Regions from separate parts of the Anaerostipes amylophilus genome, predicted to be linked through region 2. Evidence: riboswitches for the same ligand, from Rfam matches in the RefSeq annotation. Region 2 holds a riboswitch; the other holds the start of a gene.
The links. Region 2 has a riboswitch for thiamine pyrophosphate ahead of thiD (bifunctional hydroxymethylpyrimidine kinase/phosphomethylpyrimidine kinase). Riboswitches for the same ligand answer to the same signal wherever they lie in the genome.

Region 1: linked by a shared signal. The riboswitch ahead of thiC (phosphomethylpyrimidine synthase ThiC) and the one ahead of thiD (bifunctional hydroxymethylpyrimidine kinase/phosphomethylpyrimidine kinase) in region 2 are both predicted to bind thiamine pyrophosphate.

The regions. Positions count from the first base shown of each region.
Region 1 covers NZ_JAOQJG010000001.1:302,964-314,469, forward strand. The annotation lists gene OCV53_RS01495 (putative manganese-dependent inorganic diphosphatase) at 1-208, opposite strand, end outside; gene OCV53_RS01500 (sensor histidine kinase) at 205-1,338, opposite strand; gene vanR (VanR-ABDEGLN family response regulator transcription factor) at 1,328-2,029, opposite strand; gene OCV53_RS01510 (hypothetical protein) at 2,045-3,073, opposite strand; gene OCV53_RS01515 (patatin-like phospholipase family protein) at 3,160-3,993, opposite strand; TPP riboswitch at 4,196-4,307, shown strand; gene thiC (phosphomethylpyrimidine synthase ThiC) at 4,454-5,755, shown strand; gene OCV53_RS01525 (sodium-dependent transporter) at 5,857-7,212, shown strand; gene OCV53_RS12500 (AAA family ATPase) at 7,322-7,456, opposite strand; gene nadC (carboxylating nicotinate-nucleotide diphosphorylase) at 7,463-8,320, opposite strand; gene OCV53_RS01540 (L-aspartate oxidase) at 8,292-9,593, opposite strand; gene nadA (quinolinate synthase NadA) at 9,618-10,526, opposite strand; gene OCV53_RS01550 (hypothetical protein) at 10,572-10,769, shown strand; gene rbr (rubrerythrin) at 11,125-11,506, opposite strand, start outside.
Region 2 covers NZ_JAOQJG010000003.1:192,360-203,865, reverse strand. The annotation lists gene OCV53_RS05430 (nitrite/sulfite reductase) at 1-356, opposite strand, end outside; gene OCV53_RS05425 (GDSL-type esterase/lipase family protein) at 398-1,054, opposite strand; gene OCV53_RS05420 (FGGY family carbohydrate kinase) at 1,212-1,562, opposite strand; gene cytX (putative hydroxymethylpyrimidine transporter CytX) at 1,630-2,802, opposite strand; gene thiD (bifunctional hydroxymethylpyrimidine kinase/phosphomethylpyrimidine kinase) at 2,806-3,609, opposite strand; TPP riboswitch at 3,771-3,876, opposite strand; gene OCV53_RS05405 (AIM24 family protein) at 4,176-5,000, opposite strand; gene OCV53_RS05400 (hypothetical protein) at 5,559-6,155, opposite strand; gene OCV53_RS05395 (Fic family protein) at 6,205-6,963, opposite strand; gene OCV53_RS05390 (AAA family ATPase) at 7,032-7,742, opposite strand; gene OCV53_RS05385 (hypothetical protein) at 7,739-8,212, opposite strand; gene OCV53_RS05380 (helix-turn-helix domain-containing protein) at 8,348-8,596, opposite strand; gene OCV53_RS05375 (DUF5685 family protein) at 8,871-9,755, shown strand; gene OCV53_RS05370 (bifunctional amino acid transporter/iron-containing alcohol dehydrogenase) at 9,850-11,506, opposite strand, start outside.

The DNA.
Region 1 (11,506 bases), on a different contig from region 2:
TAAGTCTTGGTCTTACATCACTAACATATTTAGGATCTTTGATTCCAAATGTATCGAGAACATATCTTGTTTCACCATTGATATTTCCGGCACGATATGCTTCGTATCCATTCCCTTCCACCTGATTTTTAAGATTTGCATATGCGATCGCAGAACAGATAGAATCTGTATCTGGATTGCGATGTCCAATTACATATACTTTTTTCATTGTTCCTCCTTCTTTCTTGGCAGCCTTATTGTGAATGTCGTATACTCATTCTGGCTGGTTGCTTTAATAGTTCCATCATGAAGCTCGATGATCTCTTTGGCAATAGCAAGTCCAAGACCTGCACCACCTGTTTCGGATGATCTCGCTTCATCTAATCTGTAAAATTTCTCAAACAGGTTGTTTAATTGATGTTCTGGTATCGTCTTGCCCTGATTCCTTACAATAACATCTGCCTCATCTCCATCGATCATCCCATAAACCTCGATCAGAGAATTTGGATAGCAGTATGAAACTGCATTCCGAAGCAGATTCTCAAAAACCCTGGCAAGTCTGTCCGGATCACCATAAATTAAAATTTTATCATCTACCTCTATCTTCCACTCTAATCCTTTCTGCTTAAATACCGCAGCAAAAGAATCCATCACTTGTTCAAGTAGAACATAAAGATAAAATTCCTTCTTATCCAATGTGATATTCTGAAGATTATATCTTGTAATCTCAAAAAATTCATTGATCAGTTCGCCCAGTCGTTTCGCTTTCTCAAGTGAAATTCCGGTATATTTTGCTCTCTGTTCCACCGGCATATCCGGTGCTTCATTGAGCAAGGATAAATATGCAATAATTGAAGTCAGCGGTGTCTTAAGATCATGAGCAAGATATACGATAATATCATTCTTCCTTTGCTCACTTTCCTCTGCGATCCGTCGCTGCTCTTTCAATGTTCCTTTGATCTCATTTAACTTATTCTCCAGTGGATTCAATTCTGGAGGGAGTAAAATATGATCTTTGGACTCATTTAAGATCATCTGAATACCGCTTTCAACCTGTTTTAGATAAGTTGTAAATTTTGACATACCCAGATAAAAGCTTAACAAAAGTAACAGAAAAAATCCAGCACCAATGATCATTGTTTTATTCTGCATAAAGATCAGACGATATATACGGATTGCTTCTATCTCATCCATGCCAAGCCGTTCAAATATATAAACAACCGTTTTGGCAAACGGATCCTGAAACACCCCATCTACAAAAATATCAAGTATAAAATATCCGATAAATGCAACAATAAGGCTGATTCCCAGTGTCTGCAATATAATCCTTATCTTTAAACTTCTGTATTTACTCCTCAACTTTGTATCCAACTCCCCAAACTGTCTTGATCAGCTCTTTGTGTCCCATGACATCTCCAAGTTTCTCCCTGAGATGTCTGATATGTACCATAACTGTGTTGTTATTGTTCTTAAAATATTTTTCTTTCCACACCTGCTCAAACAGATTCTCGGAGCTTATTACTTTGCCTCTGTTCTGAGTCAGGATCCAAAGTATAGAAAATTCCAATGGAGTTAGTGTAATTTCTTCTTCTCCATAAGTGCACTGATGTGTCGCACGATTCAGAATAAGTCCTGAAATCTCCAAAGTATCTTCCTGATCAGATCCAGAACCATCGTTATATCTTGTAAATCTTCGTAGCTGTGCTTTTACTCTCGCCATAAGTTCAAGAGGTTCAAATGGCTTCTCAATATAATCATCAGCTCCTAATGTCAATCCATTGATCTTATCCATGGATGATACTCTTGCAGTCAGCATAATAACTGGAAAATTGTGCTTTAATCGGATCTGTTTTAAGATTTCAAATCCATCAATATCCGGCAACATCACATCAAGGATCGCCAGATCAATATTCTCGTGCTCTACACATGCAAGTGCATCTTTTCCATTGTAAAATTTAAATACATTATAATCTTCATTCTTTAAATATAATTCAATAAAGTCAGCAATTTCTTTTTCGTCATCTACTACTAATACTGTTGACTGTCTCATCTGCTTCCTCCTTGTTTACTCTTTACCCCCAGGGATCACCTGAAATCTGTGGCCTGTTTCTTCCTCTTCCAGTTCTTCTCTTGTATGACCTTTTAGTGCATATACAGGAACTGTCTTATAAAGTTTAAGAATCAGGTCACAAAGGGTTCTCTGTTCTTCTCTTGCATTATCTTCTAACAAGCCTGTATACGCCTCTGTAATTTCCGTATATGTTACTCCGTTTTGAATCTTTACAACCAGTGATTTTACGATCATCATAGCCTGATACTGATCATCCTCTATATTCTGCATGACAAAATCAAATAACTCTGGAATACCACTCCAATTTCCAACTCCATTTGACAAGGCTAATTCTTTGTACTGATCTTCACTGTAAATCTTCCAGGAAATATCTTTGTTAATGGTCCATTTGATAAACACATCATTCCTGTCATCCACCTCTCTGCTTGCATAGATCAGTCTTAAATTCGTCTGATTTCTCAATAAGATACCAGACTGCCAGAATACAACTCTGTGCATCACAAATTCTTCCAACTCATCATATGTCATATCTTCTATCATGTTATCCCTGATGATCTCACAACATTCATAAATATCCAGAATACCATATAAAAATAACATTCCAAATAAAATATTCTCAAGTCTTGTGTATTCTTCCATCTGAGCCTGTGTCCGATGACTCTTAAGCGAAAAGAAAAATTTGTCTTTTGCCTCCATATTAATATAGATCGTATCATCTTCATAAGAGAGAAATCCAAGAAAATGCAACTGTTCCAGTTCTCTTAAATACATCTGCGCGATCAGGCTTTCTCCTTCCATCTCCCAGCACTGTAATAAAAATTCAATTGCTTCCTGTTGCAGCATCTTCATCACAAGCTGTGGTCTATCATAAAGTTTCTCTGCAACTTTAGCTGCCAGAGATATCTCTGCTTCTCCATCATTAAAAGGGGCACCGAGTCTCTCGCACACAACCATAAGGTTCACCTGCGGATTCGTTGCGAGTTCTTCTACAAATGTTCTTCCTGATGCTTTTATCAATGACATATCTATCCTGCCCTCCTTCGTTTCAATCTTATAAAGTATATCTTATCAGACCCCTCCCGTCCAGTGGGACATTTAAAAAGATTTCTTTAAAATAACTCTCTGATCTTATCAATCTTTTCTTTCGTCATGCGATATCCCATATCATATGTCTGCTTCAATACATCAATATCCTTTTCCAGACTTTCAATTGGATATTCTGGCCTTAAGATTACTGCTTTTCCTTCTTGTTCGAGTTTCTCACAATATCTTACTGTTTTGTTATATTCGATATGTCTCTTCATTAAAAGTTCCGGCAAATGTGGATATTTTCTCTTCAGTAGTTTCGCTGTGATCTTATGGCTTCTGCTTAGTTCTTTTCTATATCCTTCAGGTCTAGTTAATACGATCAGATTCTTCTCATTGCCATCTTTGATTGACTTTCTGATCGGGATCGGATCTGCCAGTCCTCCATCATAATATGGCTTTCCATCAACATAAATCGCTGGAAATACAAGTGGTATCGCACATGTTGCACGAAGCATCATACACTTTTTGTCTAATTTCATTCCATCTTTATATTCTACTTTTCCTGTCCATGCATTGGTCACTCCAACTCGGATTCTTCCTTCGTATTCATAAAATGTCTTCCAGTCAAATGGATATAACTTATTCGGAATCGTATCATATACAAAATCAAGTCCAAATAGACTTTTATCTTTTAATAAATTTCCTGCTCCTAAATATCGTTTATCATTTCTATGATTCATAAGAATCTTTAAATTACGTTCTTTTTGTTTTGAAATATATGAAAATCCATCACAAATCCCCGCTGATACACCGATCATATATGGAAACATGATATCTTCATCTAACAATGCATCCATCACTCCGGCACTGAAGATTGGACGGAATGTTCCGCCTTCTAAAATAATACCTGGCATGTTATGTCCTCCCATCAAGTAAAAAATATCACTTTATCTCTCCTAAATTTTATAATAAGTGACACTTGTTAAATATTATATCACGTTTTCATAATAGAATGTTACATTTACTCAAAGAAATTATGAAAAGAATTCGAATTTTGTGTGAACAAAAAATAACCTTTTTTGTTGATATATCGTGCCCTCGATGGTACAATGTTGATGTAACTGAAATGGGAGCTTAAAAGGTGATACCTTAGCTGAGAGGAAACTTACGTTTCGACCATGGACCTGATACGGGTAATGCCGTCGTAGGGATTTGGATGCTATGAATACAAGACGAACTGTAAACGGGCATCAGAATGTACCTTTAGTTTGTCTTTTTTTATCTCAACATATCTATTTTAGATTTTGACGATAAAATTATAATTTAAACCGAATAAAGTCTCCCAAAATTTTATATTTTGGAGGTATACATTTTATGAATTACACAACTCAGATGAATGCAGCAAGGCAGGGAATTATAACAAAAGAAATGGAGGCTGTTGCTACTTATGAAGGAATTGATGTGAAAGATCTTATGGCTGAAGTTGCAGCTGGCACGATCGTTATTCCTGCCAACAAGAACCATAAGTGTTTAAAACCTTTTGGTATCGGAAATTCCTTAAAGACAAAGATCAATGTAAACCTTGGTACATCCAGAGACTGTTTAAACTTAGATGTTGAGATGGAAAAAGTAAATAAAGCTGTTGAGATGGGTGCTGAAGCGATCATGGATCTTTCTTCTTTTGGACATACTCACGTATTTCGTAAAAAACTTGTCAATGAATGTCCTGCGATTCTTGGTACAGTTCCTATCTATGATGCGATCGTTTATTACAATAAAGCACTCAAAGACATCACATCTCGTGAATGGATCGACGTTTTCAAGATGCATGCCGAAGATGGCGTTGATTTTATGACGATCCACTGTGGAATCAATCGTAACACTGCAGATCGTTTCAAAGCGATGAAGCGTAAGATGAACATTGTTTCCCGTGGTGGTTCCTTAATCTTCGCATGGATGGAAGCAACTGGTAATGAAAACCCATTCTTCGAATATTATGACGAAATCCTCGATATCTGTAATGAATATGACGTAACTTTAAGCCTTGGTGATGCATGCCGTCCTGGATGCCTTGCTGATGCGAGTGATATTTCACAGATCGAGGAACTGGTAACACTTGGTGAATTGACTGCACGTGCATGGAAAAAGGATGTTCAGGTTATGATCGAAGGTCCTGGACATATGCCAATGGATCAGATTCAGGCGAATATGAAGATTCAGCAGACGATCTGTCATGGAGCTCCATTTTATGTACTCGGACCTCTTGTTACAGATATCGCTCCTGGATATGACCATATTACTTCTGCAATCGGTGGTGCGATCGCCGCTGCATCTGGAGCAAGCTTTTTATGCTATGTAACTCCTGCAGAACATTTACGTCTGCCTAATGTTGACGATGTAAAAGAAGGAATCATGGCTTCTAAGATCGCAGCTCATGCAGCAGATATCGCCAAAGGTGTAAAAGGTGCCATGGACTGGGATAACCAGATGGCAGCTGCCAGACAGAAACTTGACTGGGAAAAACAGTTCGAACTTGCTCTTGACCCTGAAAAGGCAAGAAGATATCGTGCAGAATCTACTCCTGAAAGAGAGGATACCTGTACAATGTGCGGAAAGATGTGTTCCGTACGTAACATGAATGCCGTCCTTGCCGGAGAAGATGTGGACGTCATCTAATACTTTTAAGCATCCAGACTGTTTTTATTTTAGACCTCCGGCACATGTCAGATTCTATTTTTCGTATCTGAATATATATATGAAAGAAGGTACTTTATATTATGAGTAATGAAAGAAATGGCTTCTCCAGCCGCTTAGGATTCGTCCTCGCAACGGCCGGATCTGCCGTAGGTCTTGGAAACATCTGGAGATTTCCATACCTCGCTGCCAAATATGGTGGAGGAACTTTTTTATTGACTTATTTAATCCTTACTTTAACGTTTGGATTTTCATTAATGATCACTGAAGTTGCATTAGGAAGAAGAGCTGGAACCAGTGCGATCCGTGCATTCGGACATTTCAATAAGAAATACACATTTATCGGTTATCTTACAACACTGATCCCATTTATCATTTTCCCTTATTATTGTGTGATCGGTGGATGGGTAACAAAATATGCACTTGTTTCTATTCAAGGTGGTATCCACGATGCTGCTTCTGATACATTTTTTACAGGATTTATCAGTAAATCTGCAGAGCCTATGATCTATGTTCTTGTATTTTTGATCGTTACTACTTTAGTTGTTGCTGGTGGTGTCAAAGGTGGTATTGAACGTGTCAGCACGATTATGATGCCGGTACTGATCGTCTTACTGATCGGTGTATCCGTATTCTGTATTACAAGACCAGGTGCTATGACCGGAGTTGCATATTATATCAAACCAAACTTAAAAGATTTCAGTCCAACAACGATCTTAGCGGCACTTGGACAGCTGTTTTACTCTATGTCACTTGCCATGGGTATCATGGTAACCTTTGGTTCTTACATGCCAAAGAAATCCAATCTTGAAAAATCTGTAACACAGGTTGAGATCTTTGATACCGGAGTTGCTTTCCTTGCAGGACTTATGATCGTTCCAGCTGTATTTATATTCTCTAACGGAGATTCTTCTATGCTTGCGAAAGGACCATCTTTAATGTTCGTTATGCTTCCTAAAGTATTTAACAGCATGGCATTTTCAAGCATTATCGCAGCTGTATTCTTTATTTTAGTGTTACTTGCAGCACTTACTTCTTCCATTTCGCTGCTTGAGACACTCGTCGCAGTACTGATGGATAAGTTCCATATGAAACGTGGTACTGCCTGCATTACGATGTTTATTGTTGCTCTGTTACTAGCAGTTCCATCTTCTTTAGGATTTGGAGCATGGAGCAATATTACGATCCTTGGATTTGATTTCCTTGATTTCTTTGATTTTATCAGTAATAGTGTATTAATGCCGATCGCTGCATTCTTAACATGTATCTTTGTTGGTTATATCATCAAACCAAAAGAGATCATTGATGAAGTTGAAAGTTCTGGAGAATTTAAGAGAAAACCTTTATTCCTTGTTATGGTTAAGTATATCGCACCTATTTGCATTGTTGCTATTTTGGTGTTCTCTGTACTTGAAGGACTTGGATTTATCACAGTCTAAAAAAATAAATACCTCATGGAAACGCGCTCATACGGTTTCCATGAGGTATTTATTTTTTCCTGGAGGTCACTGGCGAAATTTATGTGTTGTTTGATAAGATTTTTACTTCTTAAAAATTATTTATGCTTTTTCCATCCATTTCATCGCAACATCTTTCCAGAAATTCCTGTATCATCAATGTTTTATCCACAAAGTAATAGTTTTCTTGTATTAATTTAGGAAAACTATTGGTCCCTATAGGTATGGCTTTTTATTCTACCGGATGTAAATTCTTCAATGAAATGTCCATAATAGGCGCTGAATGTGTTAACGCTCCACAAGATACATAGTCAACCCCAATCTCACGGATCGTCTTTAAACGTTCTTTTGTAACGTTTCCGGAACACTCTGTCTCGGCTCTTCCGTCGATCAGTTTGACTGCTTCTTTCATTGTGTCATCATCCATGTTATCTAACATGATGATATCTGCTCCTGCTTCTACGGCTTCTTTTACCATGTCAAGATTCTCTGTCTCTACTTCGATCTTTCTGACAAATGGTGCATAGTCTTTCGCCATAGCAACCGCTTCTTTGATTCCACCTGCTGCTCCGATATGGTTATCTTTCAGCATAACTCCATCAGATAAGTTATAGCGGTGATTATGTCCTCCACCAACTGTGACTGCGTATTTTTCAAATGGACGCATATTTGGTGTTGTCTTTCTTGTATCTAATAACTTTGTTTTATATCCTTCTAATTCTTTAGCTAATTCACTTGTCATTGTTGCGATACCACTCATTCTCTGTAAGTAGTTTAATGCAACACGTTCTCCAGATAAAAGGGCACGGATATCTCCTTTGACAACTCCCATCAGCTGTCCTTTGGTTACTTGATCTCCGTCTTTTAATTCTGTCTCAAAAACAACAGTATCATCTAAAAGTTTAAAAACTCTCTCAAATACTTCTAATCCACAGATGATCCCATCCTGCTTACAGATTAAATTCACTTCTCCCTGTTTTGGTTCTGGCATCACTGCGTTTGTGCTGACATCTTCCTGTGTGATATCTTCTTTTAATGCATTCATCAGATATTCATCGATGTTAATTTTCATCGTTACACCACTGATCATAAAAACTTCTGTCCTTTCGTTTGATTTCATCAAGAACAAGCTGTTCATTCTCTTTTTCACGCTGTTCTTCATTCTTATACTGACTTAAATCTACTTCGACTGTCTCGGCTTTTGATGGATGTTCTGTGATGTCTTTCGCTGCTGCCTTGGCAAATACAAGTGATTCCAGTAAAGAGTTACTTGCCAGACGGTTTCTTCCATGAACTCCATTACAACTTGTCTCACCAACTGCATATAAATGATCCATAGATGTCTTACTGTCTAAATTAACCTTAATTCCACCCATAAAATAATGTTGTGCTGGTGTTACTGGAATTGGTTCTTTCGTCATATCATATCCTTCATCTAAACACTGTTTGTAGATATTAGGAAATCTATGTTTGATCCTCTCTCCGTCTAAATGTGTCACTGTAAGATACACATGATCGCTTCCGTCTTTCTTCATCTGTTTACAGATCTCACCTGTTACAACATCTCTTGGCTGTAATTCATCTGTAAAACGTTCTCCATCTTTATTTAACAGGTAAGCCCCTTCTCCTCTGACTGATTCAGAGATTAAGAATCTTCTTCCTGGCTTCTTTGAATAAAATGTTGTTGGATGGATCTGGATATAGTTAATATTCTCCAGTGTCACATTATGACGCAGACAAATAGCCAGACTGTCTGCTGTCAGATGTCTGAAGTTTGTGGAATGTTTAAATAATCCTCCCAGTCCTCCAGTTGCAAGAACTGTATCTGGAGCTTCGATCGTATCGAAATTACCATCTTGATCTTTATATACGATACCTTTACATTCTCCATCTTTCTCAATGATATCGATCATCATACAGTTTTCCATGATCGTGATATTATCGCGTTTCTTTGCCTCTTCGTATAAATGGCTTGTGATCTCTTTTCCTGTCAGGTCTTCGTGATGAAGTATGCGGAATGTAGAATGTCCACCTTCTCTTGTAAATTCGATCTCTCCATCTTTCAGGTCAAATCTTACACCAAAATCTTTCAGATCCTGAATGATCTGTGGTGATTCTTTGATCATCTTCTCGACGGCACCTTTGTCGTTCTCATAATGTCCGGCCTTCATAGTGTCTTCGAAATAAGAATCATAGTCTTCTGGATTCTTCAATGCAGAGATTCCACCCTGCGCTAAGAAGGAGTCACTCTCCTCAACTGTCTTCTTAGTAATAACGATTACTTTGTAATCCTGTGGAAGAAATAATGCATTAAATAGTCCTGCCGCACCGCTTCCTACAATGATCACATCTGCTGTTTTCATAATTCTCTTTGTCCCTTTCTTGTCTTACTGTGCGATTCTTAACATCTCGTCTAATGCTTTCTTAGCATTTAATCGCAGATCTTCTGGTAATTCTACCTGATTCTTCATGTCTCTTAATGTGTCTCTTACATTCTCTAAACTGATACGCTTCATATTTGGGCAGAACTGACGATGTCCTACAGAGTAGAATGTCTTTCCTGGATTCTTCTGTTTTAATTCATATAAAACACCCATCTCTGTACAAATGATAAATACGTCCTTATCAGATGCTGTTGCGTAATCAATGATTCCTGATGTACTTCCTACATAATCTCCTAAAGCAACAACGTCTGGTGTACATTCTGGATGTACTAAAACTTCTGCTTCTGGATGTACTTCTTTGGCTTTCTTGACATTCTCAGCTGTGATACTTCTATGTACATGGCAGAATCCATCATTGTAAATGAAGTTCTTCTCTGGAAGTTTGCTTCCGATATAACGTCCAAGATTCTCATCTGGTACGAAGAAAATATTCTTCTGTGGAAGTGCTGTTACAACTTTCAGTGCATTGGATGAAGTTACACAGACATCAGAATGTGCTTTGATCTCTGCTGTAGAGTTAATATAACAGACAACAGCAAGATCCTCATATTTTTTACGCATCTCTTCAATCTTCTCTACATCAACCATATGAGCCATTGGACAATCTGCCTTCTGGTCTGGCATGATAACTGTTCGGTCTGGATTTAAGATCTTGGCACTCTCACCCATGAAATTTACTCCTGCAAAACAGATCACATCTTTAGATTCTTTTAATGCAACCTTTGCAAGGTAGTAAGAATCACCAACATAATCAGCAATCTCCTGAACCGCATCGTCTACATAATAATGTGCTAGTAAAACAGCATTTCTTTCTTTTTTTAATTGTTCAATCTCTTTTTTTAAATTTTCCATCTTTCTCTCCTTGTTATTAAACTTAAATATACCACGAGAAATACGTTGATTCAAGTATTTATCGCAAAGTACGAGCAGAACATTTGTAAAATTGTGATTGAACTAAATCGCTGTGATCGGTGGACACTCCTTTCAGAACGTGCTCTGGAATTATTGAAAGAATACTGGAAAAGTTATCCGATAAAAAGAGACCATCTGTTTGTTTCTTTGGATGTTCCTCATGATCCATTAAAAATAAGATAAGAATATAACAAATACCAGCCCTGAAATTACTTCTGTTGAAGTTGTTTCATGACTGGTATTTTAGATTCTTTTTAATGAATTTTCCTTAATTGCCTATTAGAACCTTTTTCCCTTCAAATGCAAATCCGTAATGTCTGATATTTACCTTTGATATTTCCATGTAACATTGCTTTGATAAATGCATTATAGTTTGATCCTGTATACTGAAACCATCCAGCAAACATCTCTGAGAACATACCATTTAACATACACACTGTATAGTGGTTTCGATAGACTTCTGTTTTATGTGACTGAAATAAGATAACAAGAAATATTTCAGTTACATATACGAAAGACTACCGTCGCAAATCATAATTTAGTAATTTTCTTCATGTACCTCAAAATAGCTCTGTGGATGTGCACATACAGGACATACTTCTGGAGCTTTCGTTCCAACTACGATATGTCCGCAATTGCGACATTCCCATACTTTTACTTCACTCTTTTCAAATACCTGTGAAGTCTCAATATTCTTAAGAAGCGCACGATATCTTTCTTCATGATGTTTCTCAATCTCTCCAACTGCTCTGAATTTGGCAGCTAATTCAGGGAATCCTTCTTCTTCTGCAGTTTTTGCAAATCCTTCATACATATCTGTCCACTCGTAATTTTCCCCTTCTGCAGCTGAGGCAAGATTTTCTTTTGTATCTCCGATTCCTGCTAATTCTTTAAACCACATCTTGGCATGTTCTTTTTCG
Region 2 (11,506 bases):
CCACCACCACCCATTGTTACAATGCCATGATCTAATCCACCTTCCATGATTCCATAGATTGCTTCTGGCTGTAAGTTATGTAACTGAATTGCCTGACATGTTGTCAAATGTACTTTATCTATGTTATATGTTTTAATATTGTCTGCGATAAATTTTAATTTGTCTTTTGTTAAATGACCACCCGCCATACGAAGACGGATCATGCTTGCTTTTCCATCTTTCTGTGCATAGCTTCCGTAACCACCGGAGAATCCTTTATAATCTGCTTTACTTAATTCTCCTGCATAAAACCGGTCTGTCTTTTCTTTAAATGCTGGCAGGTCTTTTTTCCATTCCTGTGGATTGATCGTTTCCATATGTAAAATTCCTTTCTGAATGTTTTGTATCATTTGTCTTATCATACCACATTTACATAGTCGTTTGAATGATTTCTTTCTTTTTCTACAAGAAATGATTCGATGGCTTCTGCAAGGTTTTTATGTCCTTCTTCATTCATATGTTCCATATCTGCCTTACTTGGTTTGGCTACATCACTTGCTGCAAGAAAATCACATCCGTATTTCCATGCAATCTTTAAATATGTCTGTTTTAATTGTTTGGATACTTTCACAGAATGCTGATCAAATTCGGGATCAAACCCTGGTTTCCATACATCTTCTCCAAGTTCAATTGGAGATACTAATAAAATATCGATCGTAGGATCATGTTTTTTGATCTGTTGGATTAATTTTTCGATGCCTTTTCCAATACGCTCTGCACTTGCATGATTGTATATTTTACAGTCATTGGTTCCAAGCATTAAAACCACCTGATCAAGCGGTGTGTGTGTTTCTAAAAGCATCGGAAGTACTTTCGCTCCATTCCTTCCATCTCTTGTTGCATCATCAAACACACTGGTTCTTCCGCATAATCCTTCTTCAATGATTCTATATCCTTTATCGTAAAGCTTCTCTGATAAAATACCTGTCCATCTTGTTTCTCTGTTATATCTTCTATTTGTACCGGGGATGAGTCCGTATGTATTGGAATCTCCGAAGCATAATATTTCTTTCATCTCTGTCACCTTCTTCGTTATATTTCATACAATTTTAATAGGAATAATATGATTATAAGGAATGAAATTATACTTGTCAATAGGTTATGAACAGAAAAATACCTTATAAGATATAAAAATATCCTATAAGGCATTATAGATTTGTGCTATTTTTAATTTAATTTTTCTCACAAGCACTCTGAATTATTTTTTTCCAACCATACTTTTTATGTTTCCATCGCTCCTCTTCCATTAATGGCTCATACTTATCACACTTAATCTGGTCAAAAATCGTTTTATCATAAATTCCCAAAGCAATTCCTGCCAAATATGCTGCCCCAATTCCTGCAACTTTATTTTTATCAATCCCTGCTTCTGTAACCAGTTTCTTTACAACATAAATCGTATTTTGATAGATTTCTTCCGGATTATGTGATACCAATCCAAGATCATTAATAATCTGTTTGTGTGAAAGGTCTTCTCTTCTTAACGTAATACCTCGATCATTAAATAAAAAAAATGGCTTTATATCATATTTTGTATATGATATAAAACCATTTTTTCGTTATTATTATATAAGTTAATTTATAAAGGGCTTAGTCATTCTTCTTCCCAAGCAATAAACTTACGATCACACTTAAAACAATCGTGATCACCATATCAGGAAGTGTGTTTCCAAGGATCGTATCGACACCCATCAGCCAGCGGTATGCAATAAAGCCAACAACCCATACAAGCATGTTCTGAATGCATACAGATTTTCTTGAAAAATCCTGATGAAGGATAAAGAAATCTGCGATCTGTACGGCGATCATTGGTGCAAAGACTGAACCGATCAGATATAAGAAATCTGTGATGTCATCCATTGGATAAACAATGGCTCCAATGATTCCGATCACTGTTGCTGCAACTGCGATCCATTTTCCATTGATATTCTTAGATAAAGATTCACTGGAAATTCCAGCAGACCATGCATCTAAGAATGTTGTTGTTACGGTTGAGAATACGATAATTAATAATCCTGCGATTCCAAGTCCGGCTTTTACCATGATCTGTGCGATATCAGATTCTCCTGTGAAAATAGAGATTCCCATACCGATCACATACATCCAACAGCTGACTAATCCATAGACGATCACGCTTGCCCATGTTGCTTTTGTTGGTTCTTTTGCTTCTCTTGTGTAGTCACTGATCAATGGAAGCCATGATAATGGCATAGCTACCGCAAGTTCTACAGCTGCGCCAAATGTTAATCCATCGTTTGCAACCGTATTTAATGATCCATGTCCAAAAATGATAAAGCTTAATACAACGGTTAAGATAAATAAAGCTGCCATTGCAACCGTATTAATCTTTCCTAAACTTTCAATTCCAACTAAGATCCAGATGATGATCAGTCCTCCGATCACAACTGGCCATACCCAGTTTGCCACATGAAAGATTCCTGCTGCCGCTAATGATCCATCATAGATCATGATGGCTGTCCATCCAACTAACTGTAAAATATTTAATACTGCAAATAACAAAGCTCCTGTTGATCCAAAGCTCATTTTTACAGTTTCCATTGCGCTTTTTCTTGTCTTTCCACCAATAAATCCGGCAAAAAACATCATTCCACATCCAATGATGTGTCCAATGATGATCGCTAATAATCCTTTGGTAAACCCTAAAGGTGCGAAACTTGTACCTGTTAAAATTTCTGCTAATGAAACTCCTGCTCCAAACCAGATCAGTCCGTTTTCAAAGATTGATGTTCTTCTGCTTCCCATCACTTATGCCTCCTCTTTCCATTCATCTTTTAAATCAAACGCATGATTCATTGGTCCACTTCCAGCTCCTAAATCTAACATATCTGCTAAAGCTCTTGAAATATAATCTTTTGCTCTTTGTACAGAAGTCTTAAGATCAAAACCTTTGGCAAGATTTGCTGCGATGGCACTAGAAAGAGTACATCCTGTTCCGTGTGTGTTTGGGTTGTTGATCCTCTTTCCTTTAAACCAAGAAACTTCTTCTTTTGTATATAATAAGTCATTGGCATCGTTGATGTTATGACCACCTTTTAATAAGACAGCACATCCAAGATCTTCATAGATTGCTTTTGCCGCTGCTACCATATCTTCTTCCGTGTGAATCTCCATACCACAAAGAATCTCTGCTTCTGGAATATTGGGTGTGATTACCGTTGCAATCGGTAATAGTTCTTTCTTTAATGTATCTACAGCATCTTCTTCTAATAATCTTGATCCACTCGTTGCTACCATCACTGGATCAACAACGATATTTTCCGCTTTATAATGCTGTAATCTCTCTGCGATCATTTTGATCAGTCCACTCGAGGAAACCATTCCAATCTTGACTGCATCTGGCCTGATGTCTTCAAAGACTGCGTCGATCTGTTTCTTTAAAAACTCTGGATCTGCTTCTAAGATTCCTGTTACGCCGGTTGTATTCTGGGCTGTCAGTGCTGTAATGGCGCTCATTGCAAATACACCATTCATTGTCATAGTCTTTAAGTCAGCCTGAACTCCAGCGCCTCCACTGGAATCACTTCCAGCGATTGATAATGCTGTTCTCATAAGTATCTCTCCTTTTCTCTTATGCATTATTTTTGTATTGCGATCAAAAGTGGTGCCCCCAATTGACCGCATTGTTTTATAGGCTGTTTTCTCATAAAATTTACTTGCCTATAAACACAAAAAACGGAAAGCTACTGATTTAGTAACTTTCCGTATATTCGCGATTCATGATCTTCGTTTCCTACGCTGGCATTACCCAAATCAGGTTCAAAGGTCGAAAGTTTTACTTTCCTCTCAGCCTGTTTCACAAGCTCCCTGTTTTTATTTCTTTGTTATTATAGATCAAATCGTTTGAATTTTCAAGTTTTTGTATACAAACTTTAAATTTCTTTTCCTTTTGTTGCGATCACATGAACAATAAATGGAACAAACAGTGTGATAAATGCTGCGTATCCAAGGTATGCATATCCCTGTTTTACAACGGCTAATAATCCAAACTGTGCAATGGCAAAAGCTAAGAATGTAAAAATAAAAGTTGCAATGGCATTTCTTACTAAAGTTACTTATTTTTTGTAACAAATGCTATTTCTTTTTATGAAGCAATCTTTTGTATATATGTTATATTCTTATTCGTCGTCATCACTAACGATCACTGGCTCTTTCTCCACCACCTGCTGTGGTTTCATTGCCTGATTCACAACTGGTGCTAATAATACTTTTCCTGTTCCACGGTATACATTTACCAGACCTTCACCACTCACTGCAGAACCAAGCAAAGATCTTCCTGCTCGTTCTACCGTAAAGTCAAGACTTCCACTCCATGCAATTGCAAGGTTTCCGTCAATCTTTATAACATCATCTTCTAATGTGATTTCCACTAATTCTTCTCTTGGGCAATCGGATTCCAGACAGACAACTCCGCTTCCTTTTAATCCTAGGTTGAAGAATCCTTCACCACCTGCAAATGCAGAAGAGAACGTCTTTCTTCTGACTGCTTTTTGTTTCAGTGTAGATTCACAGGCTAAAAATAAACCATCATCTAATACGATCGAATTACCCCATTCGTCAAGATCTAATAAAATGATATGTTTATATGTAGGTTCCAAAACAAGAGTTCCATCTCCTGTATATTCTGGCTTAATCGCAGATTCTCCCGTTACTTTTCCCCGGATTGTCTTGGATAAGAAATCTCCTGCTCCTTTGATTCCTGTTGTCGCAGAGACATCTCCTGCCATCCACTGCATGGCACCTGCCTGAATTGTTACATTTCCTTTAGATAATTCGCATTTAAGCTGACGTTTTCTTACGTTCATCTGACTGCAGAAGAATGCTAACTGGGCATCTTCTGGCATAACACTTAAGTCTCTCTGATATTCGATGACTTCAAATGGTCCTGACTGGTCGATGATCTTTACGTCGTCGTTGTCACTGAAATTGCTGATTTTGTACATAATCTTTCCCTTTCCTGTTATTTTAAAGAAACGTTTCTTAACTATTGCTCTAATTTATTGTTCATTTTAATATCAGTTTACCATATTCCTTTTTCATCCACAAATGAAACTATTTGTATCAAAACATGTCTATCATTTCTTGTTGAGATTCTTTATCATTAAGTGTTTTTTTTTGGGGGATATCTGGACATATGAAATCTATTGTTTATAATATTATTTAAAAATAAAACTTTAAGGATTTTTATTATGGGAGGGAATTATTATGGAACATATTATCGTTTTATTTATCTTGGCTTTATGCTTTTTTTCATTTTTTTACTTTTTATATCATGTACTGGTAAAATTACAGAACAAAGAAAACTTTTCAGATGAGTATAAATTGATGGTTGCTTCTATTGTTATTTTTGTTTTTATATTGTTGATATAAAATTTTCTTAAATAAAAAACAGACCATATAAAACTTTAGGTCTGTTTTTAATTTATACAACTGTTTCTATAATATATTCTCCTTTATAATCAATAATAATATCTGTTCTTTTATTATCTCTCATTCGTGCTTCAATATAATAATTTCCTACCATTTTCTTCTATAAACTTTTGATCTTTTTCTGAATAAATTTCTTCATAATATTCATAAAACTTTTGCATTGCCAATGGCATTTGCAACATTCCAGATACAATAAATTGATTTCGATCAGATGATACCTTCATATACATTTGATTATTATCTGCGATATTCCATAGACTGTTATATTTCGATTCTTCTTGTGGATGTAGTTTTAACTTTAATGTTTTAATATCGTAAACACCTGCAAGAATTACAGAATGAAATGTTACATCTTTTCCCTGCTGGCATTTTAAATATTTCTCTCTTAGAAGTCCGAGGAAAGATAAGAAAATCTGATTGTCTGAACTTTTGTCTACTTCATCGGCAGCTTCAAAACTTAAACTCAAAACCAGATAATCTTGTTTTCGCAATTCTTTTTCCAGAAGATAAAGCAAGGTTGTCTTACCATATTGTCTGGCTCGATTGATCGTAAAGTATTGTCCTGATTCGATATATTGATTGATAATCTGCTGAATCCTGTTGCTAAGATCAACCATATAATTTTTCTCCGGGATACATGTTCCTGTTGTACAAAACTTCTTAGCCATAAACCCCAACCTCCTTTCTTGTCCACTCTCTATTAATTACACCCTTATTCTACAATTCATCAAAATCAAATATCATTGGGATTGTGCTTTCCTGATAATATTTCTGTTCTTTTTCAAAATAAGCTTCTAATCCTTTATAGTCTTGTTCGTGCTGTGCTTTATTAAGATATCGATTATATTCTGCTTTATGAATATCACGGATGATTACTGGAACAATATTATGATCCAGACATTGTTTTAGAATGATCATACGCCCGACTCTCCCATTTCCATCCTGAAATGGATGAATATTCTCAAACTGTGCATGAAATTTAGCAATATCGTATAATGTAATTTTCTCTGCGTTATGATACTTTTCTAATAACTGATGAATCTTTTCTGGAACTTCTTGTGGCAATGCTGTCTGGATATCACTGACTCTGTTTGCACGCTTTTTCCACCCACCAATTGCATATCCATTTGCTCGATCTTCAAAAACACCTTCCTTTAAATTTTTATGCATATTTTTTATGATATCTTCTGACAAAGGTTTTTCCATACATTTCATTACATAATTAAACATTTTGAAATGACCATTCATTTCTTCTATATCTTTTGTTCGAAAAATCATGTCTGGATCATCCACATATAAAGTTCCTGTTTCAAACATACTTGCTGTCTGTTTCTCTGTTAAGGTACTTCCTTCAATTCGATTGGAATTATACGCCATACTCCTCTGTGTATAACCGTATACTCCGCTTCGATCCTGTTTTTTAAATTCTATTTGCAGTCTGTCTTTTAATCGTTTCATATATGTTTCATTTTCCATGATTTTATCTCACCTCTTTTATTTAATCTGTTATTTTTAAGTATAGCATGAATTATGAATTTCTACATCTATTCTTTTAGAAGTCTATCCAATAATACTTCCCGATTATTTATAAACATCTCCGTAATCTGATAACTTTCCGTCTCCTCATACTCACATAAATGAATCCTACCATCATCAAAACAATAAATGTCAGCGTCTGGAATTCCTAGTAAAATCGGTGAATGCGTAACAATAAAGAACTGTGCTCCTTTTCTTGCACATTTATATATCTCCATTAATAATGTTAATTGTCTTTGTGGTGATAATGCCGCTTCTGGCTCATCAAAAAGATACAATCCATTGGGCTGTAGATTATTTTGTGCTAATGCCAAGAAACCTTCTCCGTGTGATCTCTCATGATATCTGGCTGAATCTATTCCACCATATTCTTCTTCCTTCGTTGCAACATTATAGAAACTTTCTGCTCTAAGAAAATATCCCCATTTTTCCTTCCGATATCCTTTTACAACTCTGATGGCATCGCATAATTCGGAGTGTGTATCATGCGTAGAAAATACATAGTTTTTCGTTCCACCTTCTGGATTAAATCCATAAGCTATGGCAATTGCTTCTAATAATGTAGACTTTCCACTTCCATTTTCTCCAACAAAAAAGTTGATTGAATTTTGAAATTCTAGTCTTTCAACATCTTTTAATGCTTCTATTTGTTTTAGGTAACTGTCATCATCTATTTTGTTCCAGTCAAATATAATGCCCTGTATAAACTGATCATTCATTGGATTTCCTCTCTCCTGCTCCCTTCTTCCCAATCTTTGCAATGCGTTAAATACTCTATAAGTTTATCTGTATTGTTATCATAATCATATTGTGAAATTCCTTTATAAAGTGCCAACTCTGTAAAAAGTCCACTACAATTTGATTCAATATATCCTGTAGCTTCATCTATGTAAACATATATTTTCTCTTCATCATCCATTTCTTGATAATATTCCTTGCTTGCCGTTGAATCTTCAACACGATATGCATGGAATTTTATATCTTCCGATGAAATATTCTCTCCATCGAGTGAATGCATGATATTGAACCTGCATATTTTCATTTCAATATCTGATATATTTTGCGTAATATCTTTTATGATAAATTTTTGCTTTAAATAATCAATCACTTCTTCTATGCTTTTCTCACCAATAATTGATGGATTTTTATATTTTTTGATCAAGCTTTTGACGTATTTATTCATGTTCATTTGTTACCCCTTTTTTGTTTTTATCTTCTTATTGTTATATATTTGATAAACTAAAAATCATTTTATCACTTTACATTTTATCAAAAAAAGATATGACACGAAACTGTCTTTTCATATTTCTATATCTCGAAATACTTATTCTATAGGATATTCAAAAAGCGAATCTATAGAAACTCCCAATACTTTAGATAACCCATATAATTCTATATCTGTTACCGTTCTACTTTTATCCTCAATTCGTGAAATAGATCCTCTGCAAATATATATTGCTAATGTTTCTAATTTATCTGAAAGTTCTTGTTGACTCATCTTTTTTTGTTTCCTTAATATTTTCAGATTGCTTCCAATTAAATTTTTTTCATTACTATCAATTATTCTTGCCATTTTTATCTCCTTTATTTTTGTCTTGTCACAGGACAAAAATAAAGATATTATGAATCCGTGATAATATATTTCTTACTGGATATTATAAAGGTTGCGATGGAAACTGGCATGATTATGACGATAGCTGTAATCTGAATAGCGATGACGATGATTGTTGCAGTTTATTATGTTCATGTTTATGTTTATCTGGCTGTTCTGCATGTTGTTGTGATAGTGACACTTATATGAATGCTGGCAAATGTATTTCTCATTGTCTATGTTAAGGTCGTGAATTATGTTAGGGTATATTAAAACACAAAGAGATGATTTAAGAATATGCGATTTTCGCCTATACAAACAACAATATTGTGCACTATGTCAAGGAATAGGAAAAAAATATGGTATAGTTTATCGTTTAATTTTAAGTTATGACATGGTTTTCTTAGCATTAGTACTCGAAAATTTTGAAACAGAAATGACACCCCTATCTTTTAAATGTCCAACAAATCCATTCAAAAAAATAAACACGAGTATTTCTAATAATGTAATAGAATATTGTGCATTTATAAATTACTATCTTTCTGTTCTTAAATTGGAAGATGATATTATAGATGAAAAAAATAATGTCAAAAAAATTATATTAAAATTTTTCAAACATAATTCACAATACCAAAACATATTAAATACATATGGTGCTAAATTAAATGTATTATCTGAATTAATGAGCAAAATAAATTCTCTAGAATCAGAAAATGCTTGTTTTGATCAACTATCAAATTTATTTGGTGAATTTTTTGTTGAGCTTTTTCAGTTATTTTTCAAATTATATAAAGAAGATTGTGTGATAGAAAAATACGATAATTTATATTCACTCTGTTTTAATCTTGGAAAATGGATTTATATTATAGATGCCTATGAAGATATGCAGAATGGAAATTTTAATTTATTACAAAATATAATGAAAGAAGATGATTCTGATAATAAATTAAATGCCCATAAAAAAATTGCAATGATAAATAAAATATTAATATTAAAAATGGAAAAATCATTTCATGAAATAACATGGAATAAATATAAGGAAATACTCTATAATATTGTTTCTTTAGTATGTACTAATACATATTTTAAAATATTACACGAAAAATATCCAGAAATTGAATCTATTATTAGATGCATATAAAAAAGAAGGAACCCTAAGTGCAACGATTAGCAAAATGCGTGTTGCACTCAGGATTCCTTCCTTTTATATATTCATAGACTATATTAAATTCACCTTACATTGCTTTTCGATATATCTCAGCAATTTCTTTCTGTGTAAACACAACCGGATTGTTCTTAACACTTGCCGCAGATACTTTCATACAGTTCTCTGCCATCCAAGGAATATCTTCTTCGGATAATCCAAGGTCAGATAGTGTACAAGCAAGGTCGATATCTTTTAACAGACTTCTTAATTTACCAGCAAGATCTTCTGCGGTAACCCCGCCAAAGATTCTTGCGATCTTAGCAAATTTGAAGTGGTTTCCTTTATGAGATGCTTCTACGATCACTGGTGTTAATGCTGCAAGTCCCTGTCCGTGGACGATATCTTTTAGTCCGCTGGCTGGATGTTCCATTCCATGTGCCAGTGTGACACCTGCTGTATTGATGACCATTCCACCGATCGTTGATGCCAGTGTGATCTTCTCCCATGCTTCTTTGCCGCCTTCACCTTTATATACTTTGACAAGGTTTCCTGCGATCAGTTCCATCGCGTATAAACTTAGAGCATCTGTAAATGGCTGTGCGATCTTTGACGTGTATGCTTCCATGCAGTGACATAATGCATCGAATCCGACAGATGCAAGTACATGTTTTGGCATTGTCATCATGCATTCTGGATCAACAATGGATACTTTTGCAACGATCGCATTGCAACGTAAGGATTTCTTGTCTCCGTTTTCTGGGTTTGTAAGAACCGCAAATCCATTTCCTTCTGATCCTGTTCCGCAAGTTGTAGGGATTAAAACTAATGGTAATGCTTTATCGCTTTGTAATTTGTTATAAATGTAATCGTTGATATCTCCGTCATTGACACTTAAGAATGCGATCGCTTTTGCACAGTCCATGATACTTCCACCACCGATGGCTACGACAACATCACATCCATTTGTTTTTGCAAACTCGGCACCTTCCATCGCAGTTGTCGTTAATGGATTCTGTGCGACTTTATCAAATAGTACATGGTCGATTCCTGCTTTAGAAAGACTGTTTGCTACTTTATCATATAAACCAGATTTCTTTGCACTGCTTCTTCCGGTTACGATCAATGCTTTCTTACCATATGGTTTTGTAAGTTCTCCAGTTTCTAAGACTTTACCATTTCCAAATGCAATATTAACTGGAAGGAAGTAATTAAAGTTAATTGCTGGCTGTGCTTCTACTACATTTTCAGCAGCATTGACAACTCCAAGTGCTTCTTCAAATGTATGATCTTCTTCTGTTTCTACTTCATTTTCGTCTACCGCAACATCAATATGAGATCCGAATTTTTCTTTGTATTTTGATTTACAGATAACGAAGAATACAACACCTAAGACAGCCCATCCACCTGCCATTGCCCATTCTTGTGGAACTAGGTTTGATCCTGATCCTGGAATGATATACATTGCTACCATAAATCCTGACATTATGACTGCCAATACACCAACAATCTTATAATGTTTTACTTTATATGGACGAGCCATTTCTGGTGCTTTCTTTCTTAAAATGATGAAAGATAAGGAAACCATACAGTATGCAAGACAGCATCCAAAGTTACCTGCATCGACAATCCATACTAACATTTTACGTCCAAATAATGGTGCTAAAATAGATAATCCACCGATTAAATATAATGCATTGACTGGTGTTTTGTGTGTTTTATGTAATTTTCTAAATGTTCTTGGGATC